Regions from separate parts of the Brevibacillus sp. HB1.2 genome, predicted to be linked through region 1. Evidence: riboswitches for the same ligand, from Rfam matches in the RefSeq annotation. Region 1 holds a riboswitch; each other region holds the start of a gene.
What was found. Region 1 has a riboswitch for cobalamin ahead of metE (5-methyltetrahydropteroyltriglutamate--homocysteine S-methyltransferase). Riboswitches for the same ligand answer to the same signal wherever they lie in the genome.
Positions count from the first base shown of each region.

Region 1 (5,544 bases):
CTCGTACGTTTTTCATGATGATGAACTTCTACTCTTTGGAAAAAAGCATGGAAATTGCCAAGGAAACAGGCAAGACCTTCTTGGGCTTTGAACAATCGGAATATGCAAAAGGCACTTATTTTAACAAGTATTTGACGAACGATTACAGCCCGCGGACGGAAAAAGCAAAGCATCTCTTTGAAGGAATGCACATTCCGACGTCAGAGGATTGGGCGGAACTACAGCAAAAGGTGCAAAAGCATGGCGTTTACCATGCGTACCGTTTGGCGATTGCACCGACACAGAGTATTTCCTACATTCAGAATGCGACTTCTAGTGTGATGCCAATCGTTGAGCATATCGAAACGAGAACATATGCTAACTCTACGACGTATTACCCGATGCCGTACTTGTCGCAGGAAAACTATTTTTACTACAAATCGGCGTATGTGATCGATCAATTCAAAGTGATTGATCTGATTGCCGAAATTCAAGAGCACATTGACCAAGGAATTTCGACTGTGCTGCACGTGAACAGCAATATTTCAACCAGAGAACTGGCTCGCTATTACATTTACGCAGCGAAAAAAGGTCTGAAGTCACTCTACTATACGCGTACGAAGCATTTGACTGTAGAAGAGTGCATTAGCTGCGCGATTTAGTGAACGAGTTTCACAAAAGGAAAAGCATCAAGCAAAAAGAGAAGAGGAACGCCATATGAAAGCAGTCAATTGGAACAGGCCGGACGACGATTTTACGATGACGTTTTGGAATCAGAACATCATGCAGTTCTGGACGGATGATGAGATCCCACTGTCAGATGACAAGATGTCCTGGATGGAGCTCAGTGCGACTGAACGGGACACGTATAAAAAAGTATTGGGCGGTCTCACCTTGCTGGATACGGTCCAGGGTGGAGTAGGGATGCCGAAGATCATGGAGCATGTCGATGGACTGCAAAGAAAAGCGGTTCTCGCCTTCATGGGCATGATGGAGCAAATCCATGCCAAATCGTACAGCAGTATTTTTACAACGCTGGCATCGACAGAAGAGATTGACGGTATTTTTTCGTGGGTGGAAAACAATCCGCATCTGCAAAAGAAAGCGGCCCTCATCTCGAAACGCTATCAAGAAATTGAGAAACCGAAAGACTTGTACATGGCGATGGTAGCCTCTGTCTTCCTGGAAAGCTATCTGTTTTACAGCGGCTTCTTCTATCCGCTCTATTTGGCGGGGCAAGGAAAGATGACTAGCAGCGGGGAAATTATCGACCTGATTGTTCGCGACGAGAGCATCCACGGACTCTATGTCGGCGTTCTTGCGCAAGAAGTATATCAAGGTCTGAGTGTGGTCGAGCAGACCGCAGCAAAAGAGGAGCTGTATGCCCTTTTGCATGAGCTGCAAGAAAATGAAGAGGCCTATACGACTTCGTTGTATACGGAAATCGGATTGGCTGACGAGGTTCATGTGTACGTGCGTTACAACGCGAACAAAGCATTGATGAATCTGGGGCTGGACCCGTTATTCCCAGAGGAAGAAGTGAACCCGATCGTACTGAACGGCATTCGCACGCAGACGAAGCAGCATGACTTCTTCTCGAAAAAAGGAAATGGCTATGTCCGCACGCTAAACGTAGAGCCGTTGACCGATGATGATTTTAAATTTTAGTATGACAAAAAATGGATTCTGTGTTACTGTATGAACAGTATGCTGCCCTGCTAATTTATGGGGGCACTTCACAGAACCATGACAATTTCATAAGAGTGGAAACAGGTTCTTTGGTCATCAAGATGGACCAAGGATGAAAAGGGAAGTCGGTGAGAATCCGACACGGTCCCGCCACTGTATGAGGGGAGTCGGCACATTTTTCAGCCACTGATCCAAACGGATTGGGAAGGCATGTGCAGATGATGATCCCAAAGTCAGGAGACCTGCCTGTTTCGACGACACTGCTTAACCTACGGGAGATAGGGAGGTGTTAGGATGCTGTGATCTCAGTGCTTATTTGGCATTTCTAACGTTCTTTTTGATCGTTGGAGATGCTTTTTTTATTGGGCGGATTCAAGTCAAGATCGAATAAAGAATGGAGAGGAAGCTCATGAAAAGCAGCAATTTGGGATATCCACGGATCGGGAAGAACCGCGAGTGGAAAAAGGCATTGGAAGCATTTTGGGCAGGCACTATCGGTGAGGTGGGCTTGGAGCAGCAAATGGAACAAATCCGTCAACAACATCTACTGAGTCAGCAGGAAAAAGGGGTCGAGCTGATCCCTGTGGGTGACTTTACGTACTACGATCACATGCTGGATATGGCTGTGATGTTTGGAATGGTCCCCAAGCGTTATGAATACGAGGGTGGCCCGGTTTCGTTAGCCACATACTTCGCCATGGCTCGCGGTTCGAAGAAAGCTGTCGCCAGTGAAATGACGAAATGGTTTAACACGAACTACCATTATATCGTCCCGGAGTTCGGTGAACGCCAACCATCCATTACGGAGAACAAGCCTCTCCAGGCATATTTGGAGGCCAAAGAAAAGTTTGGGATCATCGGAAAGCCTGTCATTGTAGGTCCGTATACGTTTGTCAAATTGTCCAAAGGATATGAGAAAAACGAATTTGAGCCCATCGTGGATCAACTCGTTCCGCTTTACATAGACGTTCTCCGGGAGTTGGAGCTACACGGCGTGGAATGGGTGCAAATCGATGAGCCTGCATTTGTACTGGATGTCTCGGTGCGTGATCGCGCCATCATCAAACGTATCTATACGCAAATCGGTCAAGCACTACCGCATCTCCAGTGCATGCTGCAAACCTATTTTGAAGCGGTGGATTGGTATGAGGAGCTAGTTTCCTTACCGGTAAAAGGAATCGGTCTTGACTTTGTACACGGAGCGAAGCGTAATCTGACCAATCTCAAGACACACGGGTTTCCAGCAGACAAGATTCTCGCAGCGGGAATCATCGACGGTCGAAACATATGGCGTGCATCGATTGAGGAGAAGTGGGAACTGGTCAAAGAAATTTCCGAGATTGTTCCACTCGAAAAGCTGTGGTTGCAGCCGTCCAGTAGCTTATTGCATGTACCAGTATCGGTTGAAGCAGAGACGGACTTGCTTGAGGAAGTCATGCCTGCATTGGCATTTGCGGATGAAAAGTTGGGGGAAGTTCAGCTTTTAGTCCGAGGATTCCGATATGGTAAGTATGTCATCTCAAAAGAGATTGCTCAAAATGAAACGGACTTGCTCAAGCTGGCACTATCCCCAGCGAGGAATCGTCAAGAAGTGAAGAATGAGCTACGCCAAATGGCAGCTGGAAAACCTGAAAGAAGCGTTCCATACCAAGAACGTCGTGAGATTCAACAAAATACGTGGAAGTTGCCACTGCTGCCAACGACCACAATTGGTAGCTTCCCGCAGACGTCAGAGGTTCGCCAAGCCCGACAACAGTTTAAAAAAGGGAACTGGGCAGCGGAGCAATATGATGCTTTCATTCAAGCGCAAATCAAGGAATGGATCGATATACAAGAAGAGCTCGGTCTGGATGTCCTCGTCCATGGGGAGTTCGAACGAACAGATATGGTCGAATATTTTGGAGAAAAGCTCGATGGCTTTTTGTTCACGAAAAATGGCTGGGTGCAGTCGTATGGCTCCCGTTGCGTAAAGCCACCTGTTATTTACGGAGATGTGGAGTTTGTTGCACCAATGACAGTCAAAGAAAGTGTGTATGCAAAATCATTGACGGACAAACTAATGAAGGGTATGTTAACTGGTCCAGCGACCATTTTGAATTGGTCGTTCGCGCGGATCGATGTCTCCAGACAAGAAGTGTGTGAGCAAATCGCCTTGGCATTGCGAAAAGAAGTAGAAGCCTTGGAAGAGGCGGGTATTCTCATGATCCAAGTCGATGAGCCAGCACTGCGCGAAGGATTGCCGCTTAAAAAAGAAGAGCAAGCAGCTTATCTCGAATGGGCCGTCAGAGCGTTTCGTCTAGCGACCTCTACCGTTGCACCAAGCACGCAAATTCATACACACATGTGCTACTGCGAATTCCATGATTTTATGGATGTCATCAGCGAACTCGATGCCGATGTAATTTCGATTGAAACTTCCCGCAGCCACGGAGAGCTCGTGTCTGTGTTCGAAACAGGTACGTATGACAAAGGCATCGGGCTCGGCGTATACGATATCCATAGCCCTCGAATTCCAGCTGTCTCAGAAATGGAAGATATGGTAGCACGGGGTGTACAAGTACTTCCACCCGATCAATTTTGGATTAACCCGGATTGCGGGCTGAAGACAAGAGGGAGAGAAGAAACCGTCCAGTCATTACGAAACATGGTTGCGGCAACGAAGGCGATTCGGAATCGTTTGACATCCCAGTAGGGAAGGTGCACACGATGAGAGGAGCCACACAAATGATGACGGAAGCACGACCGATCCAACAATCGAGAACCTTTTTGACTGATCTCGTCTTGCCACCGGATACCAATCACCACCATACCATTTTCGGCGGGAAAGTTATGGCATATGTAGACAAGATCGCCTGCATCGCAGCCATGCGACATTGCCGTAAACCTGTTGTCACTGCGTCCAGTGATTCCTTCGATTTTCTCGCACCAATCAAAACAGGGGAAGCGATCAACCTGGAGGCCTATGTCACCTGGACCCATAAGACATCGATGGAGGTATTCGTGAGAGTGGAAGCGGAGAACTTGTTGACGGGGGAAAAGCGCATGACAGCACGCGCGTATCTGACGATGATTGCCCTCGACGATCAAGGAAAGCCGACGATCGTACCTGGTGTCATTCCTGATACAGAAGAAGAGCGCATACAGTATGAAAAAGCAAAGGAACGCCATGGATTGAGAAGAAAGCGTAAGGTAGAGATGTAAAGAAGACGATGCCTCCATTGACCTTGTATGCAACAGGTTACTGGAGGCATCTTTATTCGCATTCATACACCATTTTCAAATATTCAAAATGACTTCCATTTCGTAAAACGCATACTGCATGATGCATGATGCGTAAGTCCCTCCTTAGAGCAACCCTTGCCGCAGCTCTTCTGTAAACTGCTCGACTAACTCGGGTCTACCGTGAAACTGAGCAGGGGTATTTTGAAAGAGTGTGACTTCCCATTTGTCTCCTTGCTTTGCCGCTACGAGCGTCTGATGCGTATTCAATGCGGGGTCCAACTCGCTTTTTCCTGGTGGAATCATGCCTGCTATTGCTCGGACGATACCAACTTCTTCGCTCAACAACCGTACCGACCGGATTTTATAGACAAAGGGAGGTGTTTGATGATGGGAGAAAATTTCGTCGAGATGACTGAAAATCTCGTCACGCCCAATGATCTGACTGCCATCAAAGCCAATCAATTCACCTTCTGTTGCAAAAGGAGTGGACATACCGGTAGCACTGCGATCATTCCAGCCTGTGATGAGTTGCTCATAAAGGGTGCGTATCGCATTTGCACTTGTTGTTTTTTGCATGTTTGTTTCCTCCTGCTTTTCCAATTGGAAGATAGCTTATCATAAATGATCTTTTGCATGCAAAAAAGCCGCTGTCTT
Region 1 covers NZ_JABMIU010000007.1:2,860-8,403, reverse strand. The annotation lists gene nrdE (class 1b ribonucleoside-diphosphate reductase subunit alpha) at 1-641, shown strand, start outside; gene nrdF (class 1b ribonucleoside-diphosphate reductase subunit beta) at 697-1,647, shown strand; cobalamin riboswitch at 1,734-1,932, shown strand; gene metE (5-methyltetrahydropteroyltriglutamate--homocysteine S-methyltransferase) at 2,078-4,360, shown strand; gene HPY28_RS17185 (acyl-CoA thioesterase) at 4,375-4,869, shown strand; gene HPY28_RS17180 (SgcJ/EcaC family oxidoreductase) at 5,014-5,466, opposite strand.

Region 2 (5,544 bases), on a different contig from region 1:
CTGTCATTGGCTCCGTTCTCGCGGGAACCTTGCTCGGTCTTTTGGCAGGATACTATGGCAGATGGATCGATACGATCATTTCGCGTATCTTTGATATTATGCTTGCCTTTCCTAGTATTCTGTTGGCAATCGCTGTTGTTGCCATCTTGGGTCCTTCCTTGCAAAACGCCTTGATTGCGATTGCGATTATTAACATTCCGACATTTGGACGGTTAGTACGCGCCCGCGTATTGAGCTTGAAGGAAGAAGAATTCGTTATGGCCGCACGGGCAATTGGGATGAAAAATTCCAGGATTATCATGCAGCATATTTTGCCGAACAGCCTCGCACCAATCATTGTGACCGGGACGATGGGGATCGCAACAGCGATTATCGAAGCAGCTGCACTTGGCTTTCTCGGACTGGGAGCACAAGCGCCAGAACCAGAATGGGGAAAAATGCTTGCTGATTCACGTCAGTACATTCAGAAAGCACCATGGACTGTTATTTTTCCGGGGCTCTCTATCATGCTGACAGTTCTCGGCTTTAACTTAATCGGGGACGGCTTGCGCGATGCACTCGACCCGCGTATGAAGAGCTAGTCAAAACGCAAAAAGACAGAAGGGCTGGAGGTACCCGTCCTTCTGTCTTTTCTTTTTTTATGTTTCTTCCATGAAGGTGCGGCACAACTGATTGAAAGCAGGAGCAGCTTTCGTGATGACTTGATGCTTCACGTTAGGGATCATCTCGAGTTTTGCTTTTGGCAATTTCATAGTAAGCATCTGTGCATAATGGTGCATCCGTTGATCTTGTTTGCCATAAGCAAGTAAAATCGGAAGCTGAATGTTGCCCAGACGCTCCGTACAATGATAACGATGTCCGGCAGCGTAAAGGTATTTCAGGCTAGTGGGATCTGTTTTGGAGGCCTGTACCGTCCATTTTTCACGCATTTCTGGGTCAGCGACATGTGAGGAAGCAATCGAACGGGCAAGAAGAGGGACTCCGTGAAGCATCGACATTGCCTGTGCCATCCAAAATCGTCCATGTAAATACAGGTCATTCACTTCGGAAAAGCCGCTCACGAGTATGGCGCCTTTTACAGCATCCGAATAGCGAAGACAATATTCAAGGGCGATGGAAACACCTTGGGAGTACCCCAAAATAAAGGGACGTTCAATGCCGAGTGACCGGACAAGCTTATGGAGCTGTTCTGCCAGCTCCCCAATGGAAAAGGGCTTCTCCATCGGTGAACTGTCGCCATGTCCGGGCAAATCAGGGACAATGATCTGATATGTATCTGCGAGTGTTTGCTGATAAACAAAATTGATAGAGCCGATGCATGGCGCATGGATACACAATAACGGCTGGCCTTTTCCCGATATGTGAAAAGCAAACTGCTTGCCATCCTGATGGACGAGTATTTGTTCCATTTTCATTTTCACCCCACCCTTAGGTTGTCCGATATGAAGTAGATTTTTCATTTGAACTCTTCTTTTTTTGATGGGGAAGTGGTATTCTCGCAATAGAATAATTGGTGAAAGCAGGGTGAAGAAGTTGTTTCAAGAGCGCATTTCGAAGCTCCACACGTTTTTGACAGAGCAAGAGCTGAACGCGGTGTTGATTACCTCTCCTAAGCACGTTTACTATTTGACCGGATTTTTTACAGACCCGCATGAACGTTTTATGGGTCTCGTTATTCCTGCTGAGGGAAAACCTTCTTTGATTGTACCTGCTCTTGATCGTGAGGCAGCCGCAGAGGCTTCGTTCGTTCAAGATATCCATACACATACGGATATCCAAAACCCCTATGAAATCCTCAAGCAAGTGTTGCCAGCGAACTTGACGAAGCTCGGTATTGAAAAAAGTCATATGACTGTCGAGCGCTATGAAGCACTTGGACAAGTTGTTCTGGCGTCGAGCTATGTAGATGTGGAAGAGCCACTGCGTGAAATGCGTTTGATCAAATCGGCGGATGAAGTGGAGCGTTTGAAGCACGCTGTTCAGTTGGTCGAGGAGTCCTTGCGGGAGACCCTGAAAAAAGTCAAGACAGGCATGACCGAGACAGAAATCGTAGCTGAGCTGGAATTCCAGATGAAGCGCTTGGGTGCCGAAGGTCCGTCCTTTACGTCCATGGTATTAGCAGGGGAGAAGTCGGCACTGCCACACGGGAAACCAGGAACGCGCCAGGTGCAAGAAGGCGACTTGCTTTTGTTTGATATCGGGGTAGCAGCCAACGGATATGTATCCGATATTACCCGTACCTTTGCTGTAGGCGAGATCAGTGCTCAGCTTCAAGAAATTTACGAGACAGTATTGGCTGCCAACGAAGCGGCCATTGCTGAGATTCGTCCGGGTGTGACTTTTTCGCATTTGGATAAAACCGCTCGCGATGTCATCACCGCAAAAGGCTACGGAGAATACTTCATGCACCGTCTTGGGCATGGACTTGGGATGGATGTACATGAATATCCATCTGTTCACAGCCAGAACCAAGAAGTGCTTCGTCCAGGGATGGTCTTTACGATCGAGCCAGGCATCTATCTGCCAGGTGTAGGCGGAGTGCGGATTGAAGACGATGTATTGGTTACGGAAACGGGCGTTGAAATTCTCACGCAGTTCCCGAAAAAACTGACTACTATCAATGAATGAATAAATCGTAAAATTGAATACGTATCGAATGGTGCTAGATGGCATATGCCGTCAGCTTAAAAGGGAAGTCCGGTGAGAAACCGGCGCGGTCCCGCCACTGTAACGAGGAGCAACTAGCGAATAGCCACTGTTTTTTGCGAGACAAAAAATGGGAAGGTAGCTGGGTGTGTTGATTCGTAAGCCAGGAGACCTGCCATGCGATCATATACAATCGACCCACGAGGATGGGGCAGATGTGGAAACAGCCTATGAAACGGCGCCTTTGTGCCTGCTTATAGCTATATCTACGTTTGTCATGCACCTCCCGATTGAAATGGGGGGTGCTTTTTTTGTGGAGGATTTCGTTCAACTCATCATATACATACAGAGAAGGGGATTACAGATGTTGAAGACAAACAAACCACATGCAGTAATGAAAGGACTAGCTTTCGGTATCATGACAGCTGCTATGCTTTTGGTTTCGGCATGCGGCTCCACTACGACAACACAGGCTCCAGCCAAAACCGAACAAACGGCTGCACCAGCAGCAGAGAGCAAGCCTGTAACACTAACCAATAATGGCATCGAAATGATCTATCCAACAGCACCTGAGCGTGCAGTGACTTTGAACCAACACGTTACCGAAATCATGCTGGCATTGGGCCTGGCTGATAAAATGGTCGGAACTGCATACCTAGACGATAAAATCCTTCCAGAGTTAAAAGCAGATTACGACAAGATTCCGGTACTGTCTGACAAGTATCCTACGAAAGAAGTGCTGCTGGCAGCGAACCCAGACTTCGTGTACGCCGGATGGAAAAGCGGCTTCGGCGAAAAGGGTGTAGGATCGATGCAGGATTTGGAAAAGGTCGGCATCAAATCGTATCTGCAAGCGTCTTCTAGCATGCCTGGCCCGACAATCGACGATGTGTTTGCAGACATTACGAATATTGGACGCATTTTTCGTGTGGAAGACAAAGCCAATGATTTGATTAATAAAATGAAGAGTGAATTGGATCAAACGATTAGTAAAATTGGCAAAGTGGACGAGCCGCTTAAAGTATTCGTGTACGACAACGGAGAAGATAAACCATTCACAGCAGCCAACAACTACATGACGTCCTTAATCAAGACTGCTGGTGGTAAGAACATTTTTGATGACATTCAAAAGGGTTGGGCAGAGGTCAGTTGGGAACAAGTAGTGAGTCGCAATCCTGACGTGATTATTATCGTAGACTACGGTGATAGAACCGTTGAGCAAAAACGCAATTTCCTTTTGACCAAAAAAGAACTGGCGGATATCCCGGCGATTAAAAATCAACGACTAATGGTATTGCCATTGTCCGCGGCTTCTGAAGGCGTTCGAGCACCGATTGCGCTAAAAATTTTGGCGGAAGGACTCTACCCGGATAAATTCAAATAGAGTACACCCCTTTTAAGGGAGGGAATAGCACTGCAACAGTTCAAGTTACCTTATATCATCATTACTCTACTGGTCGGACTCTTCCTCTCGATTACGTTCGCAGTTACCTTGGGTTCAGTGGAAATTAAGCCGACAACGGTATGGAAAATCGCCTTATCAAAAATTCCGATGTTGACCCAATGGATTCAGGTGGATTGGTCCAAAGGGGAGCAAACGATTATTTGGGATATTCGCTTTCCGCGTGTACTCTTGGGGGCGATCGTCGGCGCAGGTCTGTCTGTCGTGGGAGTAGCGATCCAGTCGTTAGTTCGCAACTCCCTGGCTGACCCGTATGTGTTAGGTGTATCTTCAGGTGCTTCCGTTGGAGCTACCTCGGTCATTATATTCGGAGCATTCAGCATGTACGGGCAGTATGCGCTATCCTTTGGCGCTTTTACAGGCTCCCTTGTGTCAATCATTCTCATTTTTACGCTATCCCGTATCGGAGGACAAAACTCGACGGTACGTCTGCTCATGGCTGGAATTGCGATATCTGCGATCTTGTCTGCCATTACCAGTCTCCTTGTCTTTTCAGCGCCGAATGAGCATGGAATTGGGACGGTCCTGTTTTGGTTAAGTGGAAGTCTGGCTGGCGGGAAATGGGAGTACCTGACTATTCCTACATTGATTGTCGTCATCTGTCTCATCGTCTTAATGGCCCAATACCGCTCGTTGAATGCGATGCTGATGGGAGAGGAGTCAGCGGGGACATTGGGGGTTAATACGGTACAATTCCGCAAGCTTCTCCTGGTGATCACGGCACTTCTCACGGGGGTAATCGTGTCCATCGCGGGATCAATCGGTTTTGTCGGATTAATGATGCCCCACATCGTCCGTGTGATGGTCGGATCAGATCACAGACGTGTTCTTCCTGTCAGCGCTTTATTTGGCGCGATATTTCTAATCTGGGTAGATGTAGTCGCCAGGCTCGCATTTGCACCGGAAGAGCTGCCAATTGGTATTTTGACAGCGCTGTGTGGAGGTCCATTCTTTATCTGGTTGATGTTGCGGAGTTCTTATTCCTTTGGAGGTAGCGGACGATGAATTTGTTGGTGGAGAATATATCGGTCGAACTGGAGAAAAAGGAAATCCTTCGCAACGTCAGTCTGGAGGTGCGCTCTGGAGAGTTTGTGGGGCTGATCGGGCCGAATGGCAGTGGGAAGTCCACATTGCTAAAAAGCATTTATCGCGTATTGAAGCCGCGTTCGGGATGGATCTCGCTTGATGGAGACGACGTGTATAAGTTAACCTCACGTCAAAACGCTCAGCGAATGGCGGCAGTACGGCAGGAGTCCTCTGTTGAATTCGATTTTTCGGTAACCGAAATCGTGAATATGGGACGTGCTCCGCATAAACGGCTGTTTCAGTCCGATAACGCAGAAGACGCTCGAATTTGTGAAGATGCGCTACAGCGGGTAGGGATGCATACATATGCCGATCGCAGCTTTTTCAGTTTATCGGGTGGGGAGAAGCAG
Region 2 covers NZ_JABMIU010000003.1:623,231-628,774, forward strand. The annotation lists gene HPY28_RS11095 (ABC transporter permease) at 1-581, shown strand, start outside; gene HPY28_RS11100 (alpha/beta fold hydrolase) at 639-1,415, opposite strand; gene HPY28_RS11105 (M24 family metallopeptidase) at 1,534-2,628, shown strand; cobalamin riboswitch at 2,641-2,840, shown strand; gene HPY28_RS11110 (ABC transporter substrate-binding protein) at 3,011-4,030, shown strand; gene HPY28_RS11115 (FecCD family ABC transporter permease) at 4,055-5,113, shown strand; gene HPY28_RS11120 (heme ABC transporter ATP-binding protein) at 5,110-5,544, shown strand, end outside.
Region 2: it holds a riboswitch for cobalamin, as region 1 does, so the genes downstream of both, HPY28_RS11110 (ABC transporter substrate-binding protein) here and metE (5-methyltetrahydropteroyltriglutamate--homocysteine S-methyltransferase) in region 1, are expected to answer to the same signal.

Region 3 (5,544 bases), on a different contig from region 1:
CGTCGACCGAGCGTGGAATATTTCCGCCAAGTTCACGCTTCCACTGCTCAGGCAGTGCCTCCCACACATCAACGAGCAACGGCATACCCAGATGAAGACTCTCCAGCATGGTTCTATTTTCCAATGCCTCCTGCGGATCTCCCGCGAAAACAAGCCTGCCTTCATCCATGATGCAAATCCACTCTGCCCATTCAAACGCGATATCCATATCATGTGTCGCCATCAAAACAGTCGTTCCTTGCCGGTGAATCGCATCGAGCTCCCGCAGCAAATTTTTAGTCTGATAGCGATCCAGATACGCAGTAGGCTCGTCCAACAGCAAAAGCTCTGGCTCCATGACCATGACCCCCGCGAGTGCCAGACGCCGTTTTTGTCCCAGGCTCAAATGATGAATCGGAGCTTCTGCCAGCTCTCTCAACCCGAATGCATCCAGCACTTTTTCTACCTTTGCCCGTATGACTTCCGTAGGCAGCTTCTGATTGCATAAACCGTAGGATATATCTTCTGCGACCGTACTTGCGATCAGCTGATGCTCGGGATCTTGAAAGACCAAGCCTACCTTTTGCGTCATCTCTTGTCGTGCGGCTCGTTTGTAGACAAGCGGTTTCCCCTTCCACAGCACCTGTCCCTTCTGTGGCTCGATGATCCCGTTCCCATGCAAGAACAAGGTAGACTTCCCACAGCCGTTTCGTCCCAAAAGGACACATTTTTTCCCCTCTGGAATCCATAAGGACAGCCCAGACAGGACGGGTCCCCGCCCTCCTGGATACGTGTACTGCAAATCGATGAACTCCAACAACCGTGATGTCATAACTACCAACCTCCTGTCCACCACTCAAGCAGCACCAGCAGCATACAGCCTGCGATTGACTCCCACTCATAGCGTCGCGAACGAGCATGGGTATGAAACGCGAGCACCTGCATGCTCTCCCCGAAGCCTCTAGCCGCCATTCCTTTATGCAAGGCTTCGTATTTGCGCATCGCTCTGACAAACAATTGCGCAACGAGAACCCCTGCATCCCGAAGCGTCGCTCGGAAGCCGCGATGACCTCCACGCGAACGTTGGGCAATCCAGAGCTGGTGAGAAATTGTTACTAACACAAAAATAAACCGATACATGATCATTAATAAATCAGTCACAAGGACAGGCATACGAAGTCGGCGAAACACCTGCAAGATTTCGGCAAACGGCACGGTAAACAAAATGAAGGCAAAGCAAGATAAGCTCGCCATGGTACGCCAAAATAAGATCCAAACTTTACTGAATGATGACGTCGGCACATAGAGCACATACGAACCCAACTCCCATGCTGCCGCGACCTGGACCTGTACTTCGCCTGCTTTCGCCCCTTCTACCAATAGGGCAGGGAGCCCCGCCGCGAAAAACGAGAGCGACACGATCATAAAGGCACAATAGATACGGACAGGTATACGGGCATACACCACTACCCATACCGTCATCCAAACAACGACGGCCATCTGCATCCATACATGTCCCACCAAGACGAGCAGTAACAATGCACTCGCCAGCAAGAGCTTATGAGCTGGCGGCAGACGTTTCAGCCTGTTTTGATAAGAGAGAGAATCAAGCTGCAGCCCGTTCATTTTTTCCGCTTATCCAACCGACCTTTGTACAAGCCCACGGCGTAGCCAACCACTCCCGCTCCCAACGCCGCCTGCACCGCAAACAATAGGCTCTCCGTCTCTCCCCCTGGCGGTTCTATCAGCGGCTGGAACCACGGTTCGTAGTTCGGAGCAATTTCCTTGATCGCTTCCTCCGCCACGCCGTCTGCGCCGCCAAATTCCGAATCCTGCACCAGCAACAGTGGGACAATCGCCAGTACGATTACCCCCAAGAGTAATAGCCAGTTCCATCCTTTTTTCACAGCGATTCCTCCCGTTTGAGCAAACGAAGCTGTGTAAGCTCTTTTGCGTTGTAAGATAACAACCAGTTCCAAACAAGAACGGTCAACAGACCTTCACTGATTGCGAGCGGAACTTGCGTGAATGCAAAAATTCCTGCGAATTTGGCAAACGAGGCCAACACTCCACCAGATTCAGCTGGAAATGCGAGTGCCAGTTGAATCGAAGTCACCACATAGGTAGCGAGGTCAGCCAAGGCAGCCGCCGCAAAAACAGCCAGACGCTGGCTTCCGCGCACTTTCATGATCACTCTATAGATTCCGTATGCCACCAGTGGTCCTACTACTGCCATGGATACAGCATTTGCCCCTAGCGTAGTCAAACCTCCATGTGCCAAAAGCAAGGCTTGAAACAAGAGCACCATGCTCCCTAACACAGACATCGCAAAAGGCCCAAACATAATGGCGCCAAGGCCCGTTCCAGTCGGGTGAGAGCTGCTGCCTGTAACTGAAGGGATTTTCAGTGCAGATAAAACAAAGGCAAACGCTCCTGCAACACCAATAAGGAGCTTCATTTCGGGATGTTCTTTTACAATCTTGTTAATCGAGCGAATCCCAAGAATAAAAAATGGCAAGAAGACAGCCCACCAAAATAAGGCCCAGGATAATGGCAAATACCCTTCCATGATGTGCATCGCATGTCCTGTCTCTGGTTCATTGAGCAGGAAATACAGGACAAAGCCCGCGATCATCAAACAAGTAGATACGAGACGAGATCGATTCATGTTCCTTCCTCCTTCACTGACTTTCGTTCTTTTCCTACAAACAAAAAAATCCCATCCATCAATGGACGAGATGTGCACACAAAACAACAGACTGACATACAGCCTCATTGCCTCGTATTCACCGCTCCTTTCCGCGAAGGTTTTGTGGGTGTGGCTACTAGGTAGGTCTCCTGGCTTCCAGATCCATACGCTCTTTGTCCTTCCCCATACAAAAATGAGTGGTTTCCTTCTCAAAGAGAGCTCCCTGGTTACAGTGGCGGGACCGCTCGGGACTTTCACCCGATTCCCTGTTACCCTTTATGCGTCACATAAAGGCACCTAACGCCGATCATATGAAGTTGACAGACAATTCATGTTTGTCCCACATCATTATAACGGATCACTACATAAATCGGAAGAATATAAGCAAAAACGCATAAGCCGATGACCCTCTACAAACGGAGCCATCGACCTATGCGTACTTGTTCTATCTATTCTTTTGCGTCTACGCCAATTACTTCACTAATATGTTTAAAACCATCGCGCTGCATGAGCTTGAGTAGCTTTTTGTTAATTTGCTTGGCGATACCTGGGCCTTGATAAATCATCCCCGTATACACCTGAACGAGACTGGCTCCTGCTCGGATTTTCGCGTAGGCGTCTTCGCCGTTATAAATGCCCCCGACACCGATGATGGGTACCTTGTCTCCTACTTCTTGATAAATCTCCTTCACCCAAGCAGTGGAACGCTCCGTAAGAGGTCTTCCGCTCAAGCCGCCCGCTTCCTCGGCAAAACGATGTCCGGAAACCGCCTCGCGTGACAGTGTCGTATTGGTAGCGATAATTCCGGCAATGCCTTCTTCAACAGCAGCGTGAACAACATCGCGCATGTGCTCATCCGACATGTCTGGTGCTACTTTCAGCAAAATCGGCTTTTTCTTGATGGAACGTGCTTCCATTTCGGTTGCCTTTTCCCTTACTGCACGCACCAAATGACGCAAGCTCTCTGTCTCCTGCAAGTCACGCAGATTCGGGGTATTCGGAGAGCTGATGTTAATGACGAAATAGTGACCGTATGCATAGAGCATGTCCATACATTTGCTATAGTCGATGGCCGCCTCTTCATTCGGCGTTACTTTGTTTTTCCCAATGTTAATCCCAATTGGAACATCTGAGTATGCGTAATCGACCAAATGCTGGGAAGCCAAATACGCACCGTGATTGTTGAAGCCCATCCGGTTAATGACAGCTTGATGTTCCGGCAATCGGAACAAACGCGGCTTCGGATTGCCTGGCTGCCCCTGCGGTGTCAACGTCCCGATTTCCACAAACCCAAAACCAAGAGCACCCAACGCATGATAGACTTCCGCATTTTTATCAAAACCGGCTGCAAGTCCGACTGGATTCGGAAACGTCATTCCCCACAGCTTATTCTCCAACCGCTGGTCTTTTACCTGATAGATCATCTTCAGGATGCTTTTGCCTGGAGCAGAATCCTCCACCAGCCTTAAGGCACCAATTGTCTTTTCATGAATCTCTTCCGCATCATGCTGGAACAGGTATTTTCTTATGAGCTGATACATCGGCTGCACTCCTTACTCCGTTTCTACCTTTTTACCTCATAGTAGAATACCATACTTTTTCGGGCGGATGTAACCTTTATACGTTGATACATATTTCCAAGCAAGCAGGCAAATCCTAACAGCACCACCACGTACAGGGGGATAAGTCTTCATGAAAGTGGACGGAAAAATCGGGATTGGTCAAGCCATTATGGTGATGATGCTGACGATCGGCATTACGAACCACGTAACCGTCATCCCCCTCTTATTGAGTAAAGCCGGAAGAGATGCTTGGTTGAGCGTGTTGCTTGCTGGTATCCCTTTTTCCTTCTGGGCGTACTTGCTGTTTGTGGTTAATCGAAATATGAAGCAACGTTCTTTGCATGAATGGCTCGCCCAACGCTCTGGAAAAATCGTCAGCCATCTGTTACTCATCCCCATCATGGTCTGCCTGTACATGATGGCCCTAACCAATCTGATCGATACCCAGACATGGACGACCGTTAACTACTTGCCTCGAACACCAGAGTGGGTGACCGCCTTAGCCTTAATGGGACTATGTATACTCGCTGCAATTGGTGGAATAACCTCTGTAGGAATCACAGCAGGAATCTTGCTGCCCATCGTGGTTATGCTCGGATTTTTCGTCGCTTTTGGCAATATTCCTAAAAAGGATTATAGTCTTTTGATGCCACTTTTCCAGCATGGGTATCGTCCTCTTTTTCACGGGATGCTCTATGTAGGTGGCGGCATTTCAGAGATGTTCCTGCTACTATTGCTCCAACCTCACGTGCGTAAGCCATTGCGCCTCGTACACTTTTTGGTCATGCTCGGCATCACGCTTGTGCTGACACTCAGTCCGTTGACAGGAGCTATTGCGGAATTTGGACCAGTGGAGTCTGCACGCCAACGCTTTCCGGCATTTGAGCAATGGCGGCTGCTCACAATTGGAAAAGACATCGAGAACATGGAGTTTTTCTCCATTTTCCAATGGCTCGCTGGGGCTTTTATACGCATCACCATTTGCTTGTTGCTCTTGGGAGATTTACTCACGATCCGTAACCGAAAACAGCGCAACTTCATGATGATATTTCTAGGTGGAAGCATGATCGCCTTTACCAGCCTCCCCTACAGTGACATGCAGTTTGTATCCTTTCTGACGCACGTATACTATCCGCTTTACTTAGCCATTATCGTTGTGATTACTCTCGCACTCATGCTGGTTACTCTGCGCAAGCCATCCAAACAGGAGGGAATAGGCCATGACCCTTGAAGAGGAACTGCGGGAAAAATTCGCGCATTGTGCGGACGTCGTTTTTATGCGCACGGTCACATCCGAGGACCAGCCTGTATTGA
Region 3 covers NZ_JABMIU010000015.1:121,867-127,410, reverse strand. The annotation lists gene HPY28_RS25500 (energy-coupling factor ABC transporter ATP-binding protein) at 1-811, opposite strand, end outside; gene cbiQ (cobalt ECF transporter T component CbiQ) at 814-1,605, opposite strand; gene HPY28_RS25490 (energy-coupling factor ABC transporter substrate-binding protein) at 1,602-1,886, opposite strand; gene HPY28_RS25485 (energy-coupling factor ABC transporter permease) at 1,883-2,647, opposite strand; cobalamin riboswitch at 2,791-2,984, opposite strand; gene HPY28_RS25480 (quinone-dependent dihydroorotate dehydrogenase) at 3,118-4,209, opposite strand; gene HPY28_RS25475 (GerAB/ArcD/ProY family transporter) at 4,361-5,461, shown strand; gene HPY28_RS25470 (spore germination protein) at 5,451-5,544, shown strand, end outside.
Region 3: it holds a riboswitch for cobalamin, as region 1 does, so the genes downstream of both, HPY28_RS25485 (energy-coupling factor ABC transporter permease) here and metE (5-methyltetrahydropteroyltriglutamate--homocysteine S-methyltransferase) in region 1, are expected to answer to the same signal.

Region 4 (5,544 bases), on a different contig from region 1:
CCGTGATTTGTGCGGTCGCAATGTAAACACCCGAGGAGCCCAAATGAGCCGCGTATTTTTCGGCAAACGTGCTTTTTCCGCTGCGTGCTCCGCCTGTAATCAGTACGATCATGCTTCTTTCTCCTTAAACAACCTCTTATACTTGCGATTGCAAAATAATTTGCGGCAAATGATGAACAGGATGCTCCATGACAATCGGTCTGGTTCCGTATACAGCCTCTATTCTGTCACTTTGCAAGATGTCTTTTGGTGCGCCAACGCTTATCTGCTTTCCTCTGTGCAGCATCAAAATACGATCGCAGTATAGGGAGGCTAGATTCAGATCGTGCAGCACAGCGATGACCGTCACCTGCGTCGTCTTTTGCCATTTTCGCACGATGTCCATGAGTTGAATCTGGTACCCGATATCAAGGTAGGTCGTGGGTTCATCGAGCAACAGCACCTGAGGTCTTTGGATCAATGCCTTCCCCAAAGCTACCCGCTGCTTTTCCCCACCACTCAACTGATCCAGTGTGCGCTCTTCCAAATGTTCAAGACCGAGCATCTGTACGATTTCATCAATGAGCGATGCGACATCCTGCTTCTCTTCCCCTAGCCAATTTTGGTAAGGAAAGCGCCCCATTTCCAACACCTCTCGGACACGAAAGCCGACTGGCGGCAGACCCTCTTGCTCCAGAACAGCCAGTATTTTGGCAAGCTCTTTGCGTGGATAGGAATGAAGCTTTTTCTCTTGAAGCAAAATGTCTCCTGCATCTGCCTTAATGACACCTGAAATCATTTTCAGCAAGGTAGATTTTCCGCTTCCATTTGGTCCGATGATGCCAAAAAATTCTCCCTTGTCCACGCAAAAATCGATGCCGTGCAAAACAGGCGTATCCTGATACGATTTTTGCAAGTTGCGCACATTGATCATTGCAAACGTTACCTCTTCCTAAAGCGTTTATTTTGCTTCAATAAATAGGCGAAAAACGGTGCTCCCAGAAATGCTGTCACGACACCGAGCGGGATTTCTGTTGGACTCAGCAACATTCTGGCAAGAGTGTCGGCCCACAGCACGTAAATACCACCGCAGATCGCAGACATCGGCAGTAAAATACGATGGTCAGGACCAACCAGCAATCGAACGAGATGCGGTACCACCAGGCCAACGAACCCAATAATTCCCGCGATAGAAACCGCCGCTGCAGTCAGGAGGGTCGAAACGACCAGAACCACTAACTTCGTTCGATCCACATGGACGCCGAGATGCGCAGCCTGCCGCTCCCCCAACGCAAATAGGTTTAAGGAACGCGCATAGCTCACAAGCACCATTCCACCTATGACCAAGTACGGAATCAAGACGTACGTAAAGGCCCACCCTCGAAATGACAGGCTGCCCATAAGCCAGAACACGATCTCATTTACCGTCTGGTCGGATAGCGACACCATAAACGAAACGAGCGAGCCGAGAAAAGCCTGCACCACGACACCAGACAAAATCAGGGTCTCCGTTTGCAGCTTTCCTTGCGTATTCGCGAGTCCGAGTACGATCCATAAACTGAGCAATCCTGTAAGAAAAGCGACGACAGGCGTGCTCCATGCACCCAAAAAGGTGATTTGCAAGCCAAAAAGGATCAAGAAGGCTGCTCCGACAGCAGAACCCGATGCCACGCCCATCGTAAACGGATCTGCAAGCGGATTGCGCAAAACGCCCTGAAAGCCCGCTCCCGCAAGTGACAAGCAGGCGCCAATCAAGACAGCCAATACAACGCGTGGAAAACGAACCTTCATGACAATTTGCTCAGATGACTCCGGCCACGTTACGGTGATCCACTCAGACAAGCCAGGGATTTGATGGAGCAGGATGAGCCATACTTGCGAAATGGGGAGTTGTGCCGCCCCCATCGAGATGCTGATAACTATTGATGCCAGAAGGACGAGACAACTAACTCCTCCCCATATGAACAATCGTTTCTTCATTTTATTTCACCAAGTCAGGGTAAATCGCCTTGGCTACTTCGATTAAGCCTTGTGTAATACGCGGACCAGGGCGAGACAAAATATTTTGGTCCATGCCAAAGATTTGTTTTTCACGGATCGCCTTCATTTTATCCCAGCCATTGCGACTCGCGATCATATCCTCTAGCTTGATGCCCGTCTTTTCATCGGTAATTCCGCTCGCATACAAAATGACGTCTGGATCGTTTTGCAAAATCTTTTCTTCACTGATCGGATTCCACCCTTCGGTGTCGGAAGCAATGTTTGTTGCTCCAGCCAGCGTGATGAGTTCATCCATGAATTCGCCTTTTCCGACTGTCCAGCCTGGGGAAAATTCCAGATATACCTTTTTCTTCTCTTCCGGTTTTACATTTTTCACTGCTTCTTGAACGTACGCGATGTCTTTCTTCATTTGCGCGACGACTTTTTCGGCTTGTTCCTGTGTGTTCGTGATAACTCCCATCGCCAAAACATTGTTTAGGATGTCATCCATCTTTGTCGGATGGGTAATATAGACTGGCATTCCGAGAGATTTGAGCTTGTCAGCCACTGGCTTTTCCATCGAAATCCCACCGACGACCATATCCGGCGTTTGAGCGAGAATGGCTTCTTCATTTGGTTTGACAACTCCGCCAATTTTCGGTTTTGCCTTCGCCGCATCTGGATAATCATCATAGTCTGAGACAGCTACGATCCGATCTTCCAAGCCTAATGCGAACAAAATCTCTGTCTCGGCAGGTGATGTAGAGACGATTCGCTCAGGAGCTTTTGCAAAGGTTACTTCTTTTCCTGTTGCATCCTTGACGGTCAATGGATACGTTGTTTGTTTTGCAGGTTGCTCGGCCGTATTCTCTTGCGGTGCTGTCTGCGGTGCGCTTGTTTGTCCCCCTGGTGCTGGCTGGCTGTTATCGTTACCCGCACAACCTGCGAGGCTAGCCGCAACTAGTAGTGGGATCATGAATCGCAATGAACGTTTCATATGTAGAACTTCCTTTCTGCATGTCTGATTGACTGTTCCTTCCAATAAAAAAATCGACCCTTGCTTCCATTCGGAAATCAAAGGGTCGGCACCTCAGGGCAAACAGACAGGATGGTCTGCTTCCTGAAATAGGCCGATCCTTTCCGCGAAGGCAACAGGCACTAAAACAAACAGGCAGGTCTCCTGGCTTACGGCTGAGGAACGAGCCGATTTACAGTGGCGGGACCGCGTCGGATTTTCACCGACTTCCCTTTTCACCCGATCTTTTCGTTAAAAAGACGAGGCACCTATTTGCTGTTACGTTTGAAATTGTCACAGTCCATGACTCATCCTACATCATAGCATTCCTTGGATGAAAAAAGAATGACAAACACATAAGCCAATACTTTCTTGCCTGCTAAAAATGAAAAACGCCTGAACAAAAGGTTCAGGCAAATGTAAAGCTTTTGGCAGGCTATTTCCCTCGTTTGTCCAAATAATCGAGAATGCCCATGGAGCATACTTGTAAATCGAGCTTGAGTACTTCGAATACTTCGTGGTCACTGCTGATTCCTTGTGACTGTAGATGATCCGAAACTCGTTCAAATAACGTAAGAGACAGCTCATCGTATGATTGTCCAGCAACAAGCGCTGTCTTTCCTTCCGCCACAAACACGGGGAGCCACTCGCGTATTTGGCGGTACACGTCATCTACCTGCTCTGACATCCCAAAATGACCAAAGTAAATGCGACTCAGCTTGTGCGCTTCAAAACGGCTTAGAGACGCTAACATGGCATCCGGGTCAAACTGATTCGGCGAAGTAGATGGCAGCACGAGGTGTATGCCATCCTTTTTAAGCTGTGGATAGAGTACACCTGCCGTATCACCTGTGAACATGCCGCGGCTTACTGGATCGTAGATGCTGAAGTGATGATTGGCATGCCCTGGCGAATCCAGAAACTCCAATACGCAATTCTCTCCGATCTTTAGTGTATCTCCATCCCCACGAATCAAAATCCGTTCCTCGAGAACAGCCTCAATCGGATCAAACAATCGATCAAAATCATCATGATACACCGCTCTCGCGCCTGCGATCAGTCGGCTCGGATCTATGAGATGACGTGCACCTTTCGGGTGGACAACGACCTTTGCGTTCGGACAATCCTTCAGAAACAGTCCTACTCCTCCTGCATGATCCAAGTGAATGTGCGTCACGATGATGTATTTGACTTGTTCCGGCTTATAACCGAGCTTGGCGAGACCGGCCTTGATGTATGGGACGGAGGGGCTTGGTCCTGTTTCTACCAATGTGAGCTCCTCTTCCGCGATCACATACGTCCCCGTGCGTTCCGCCCAGCCCATATCGAAACCGTCTATTAAATGGATGCGTTCCCCTAAGTAAATTGGCTCTGTTGCTTGCATGTAAATACTCCTCCTTGTCAAAAGTCTCGCGTTGCCATTGTGTTGGAATATTTACACTTTACCATCTATTTTGTAGGGATTGGGGATGAATCACACAAATTCTTCATATTTTCATGATAATATGAGGGCAGCAAAATCGATTCCATTATCTGGAGGGGTGCAAAAATGGGTCAACTTTTTTCTGAATTACGACCTGAGCATGAGAAATTTATCAAGAAGCAACGGATGTTCTTTGTTGCCTCTGCTCCAATGGACACAAATGGTCACGTGAATCTTTCACCGAAAGGGTACGATTCTTTTCGCATAGTATCGCCTACCGAGGTCGCCTATTTAGACCTGACTGGAAGTGGAAACGAAACCAGCGCTCATCTGCAGGAAAATGGCAGGATTACTCTCATGTTCTGTGCGTTTGAAGGCCCCCCTCTCATCATGCGCCTATTCGGCAAAGGAACGGTTATTCTCCCAGATACGCCTCGGTGGAATGAGCTCGTAAAAGACTTTCCGCTTCTGCCCGGCGCTCGTCAAATCATTACCGTCAACATACAGGAAGTAAAGACCTCTTGCGGCTGGGCTATCCCTTTCTATTCCTATTCAAAAGAACGCGACACCCTTCAGAAATGGACCTTGGCGAAAGACGAGCAAGAACTGCTTGATTATCAAAAGGAAAACAACGTAGTAAGCATGGATGGATTGCCAACCCCATTGGGGCAAAAGCTTTTTCCCGCAGTAGGTGGGGATAACTAAAAGGAAAACGAAAAGAAGCTGCCCTCTCGCAGCTTCTTTTTTTAAATCTCTTTACTTACTCGTATAAATGACCACTGCATCTTTGAGAAACTCGGCAACACCAGGCTGTTCCTTGTCGTAATAGGCCGTGAAGCGCGGGTCTTCGACGTACATCTGGGCAACACCTGCGTGCGCATCTTTGCTGTAGCTGTCCCAATAAAAGCTCAGCCATTGACGGTGAAGATCCGCTGCTTTTTGCGCCAATTCATGAGCAGGATCACCTGTCGCAAAAGCCTGTACCAACGTCTCATGCAGTTCTTCATTCAACTTTTCAAGTGCAGCGTACTCCTGCTCGGTCATTCCTTTGATTTTCAGATTGGATTTGTCAACCTGGTCACTTCCATATTTTGAGCGAATTTCTTCTCCGTACTGGGCCTCGTTGTCGTCAATCAACTTTTGCTTG
Region 4 covers NZ_JABMIU010000002.1:477,883-483,426, forward strand. The annotation lists gene cobU (bifunctional adenosylcobinamide kinase/adenosylcobinamide-phosphate guanylyltransferase) at 1-112, opposite strand, end outside; gene HPY28_RS07240 (heme ABC transporter ATP-binding protein) at 137-913, opposite strand; gene HPY28_RS07245 (FecCD family ABC transporter permease) at 922-1,959, opposite strand; gene HPY28_RS07250 (ABC transporter substrate-binding protein) at 1,961-2,956, opposite strand; cobalamin riboswitch at 3,113-3,262, opposite strand; gene HPY28_RS07255 (MBL fold metallo-hydrolase) at 3,411-4,358, opposite strand; gene HPY28_RS07260 (pyridoxamine 5'-phosphate oxidase family protein) at 4,524-5,102, shown strand; gene HPY28_RS07265 (MerR family transcriptional regulator) at 5,154-5,544, opposite strand, start outside.
Region 4: it holds a riboswitch for cobalamin, as region 1 does, so the genes downstream of both, HPY28_RS07250 (ABC transporter substrate-binding protein) here and metE (5-methyltetrahydropteroyltriglutamate--homocysteine S-methyltransferase) in region 1, are expected to answer to the same signal.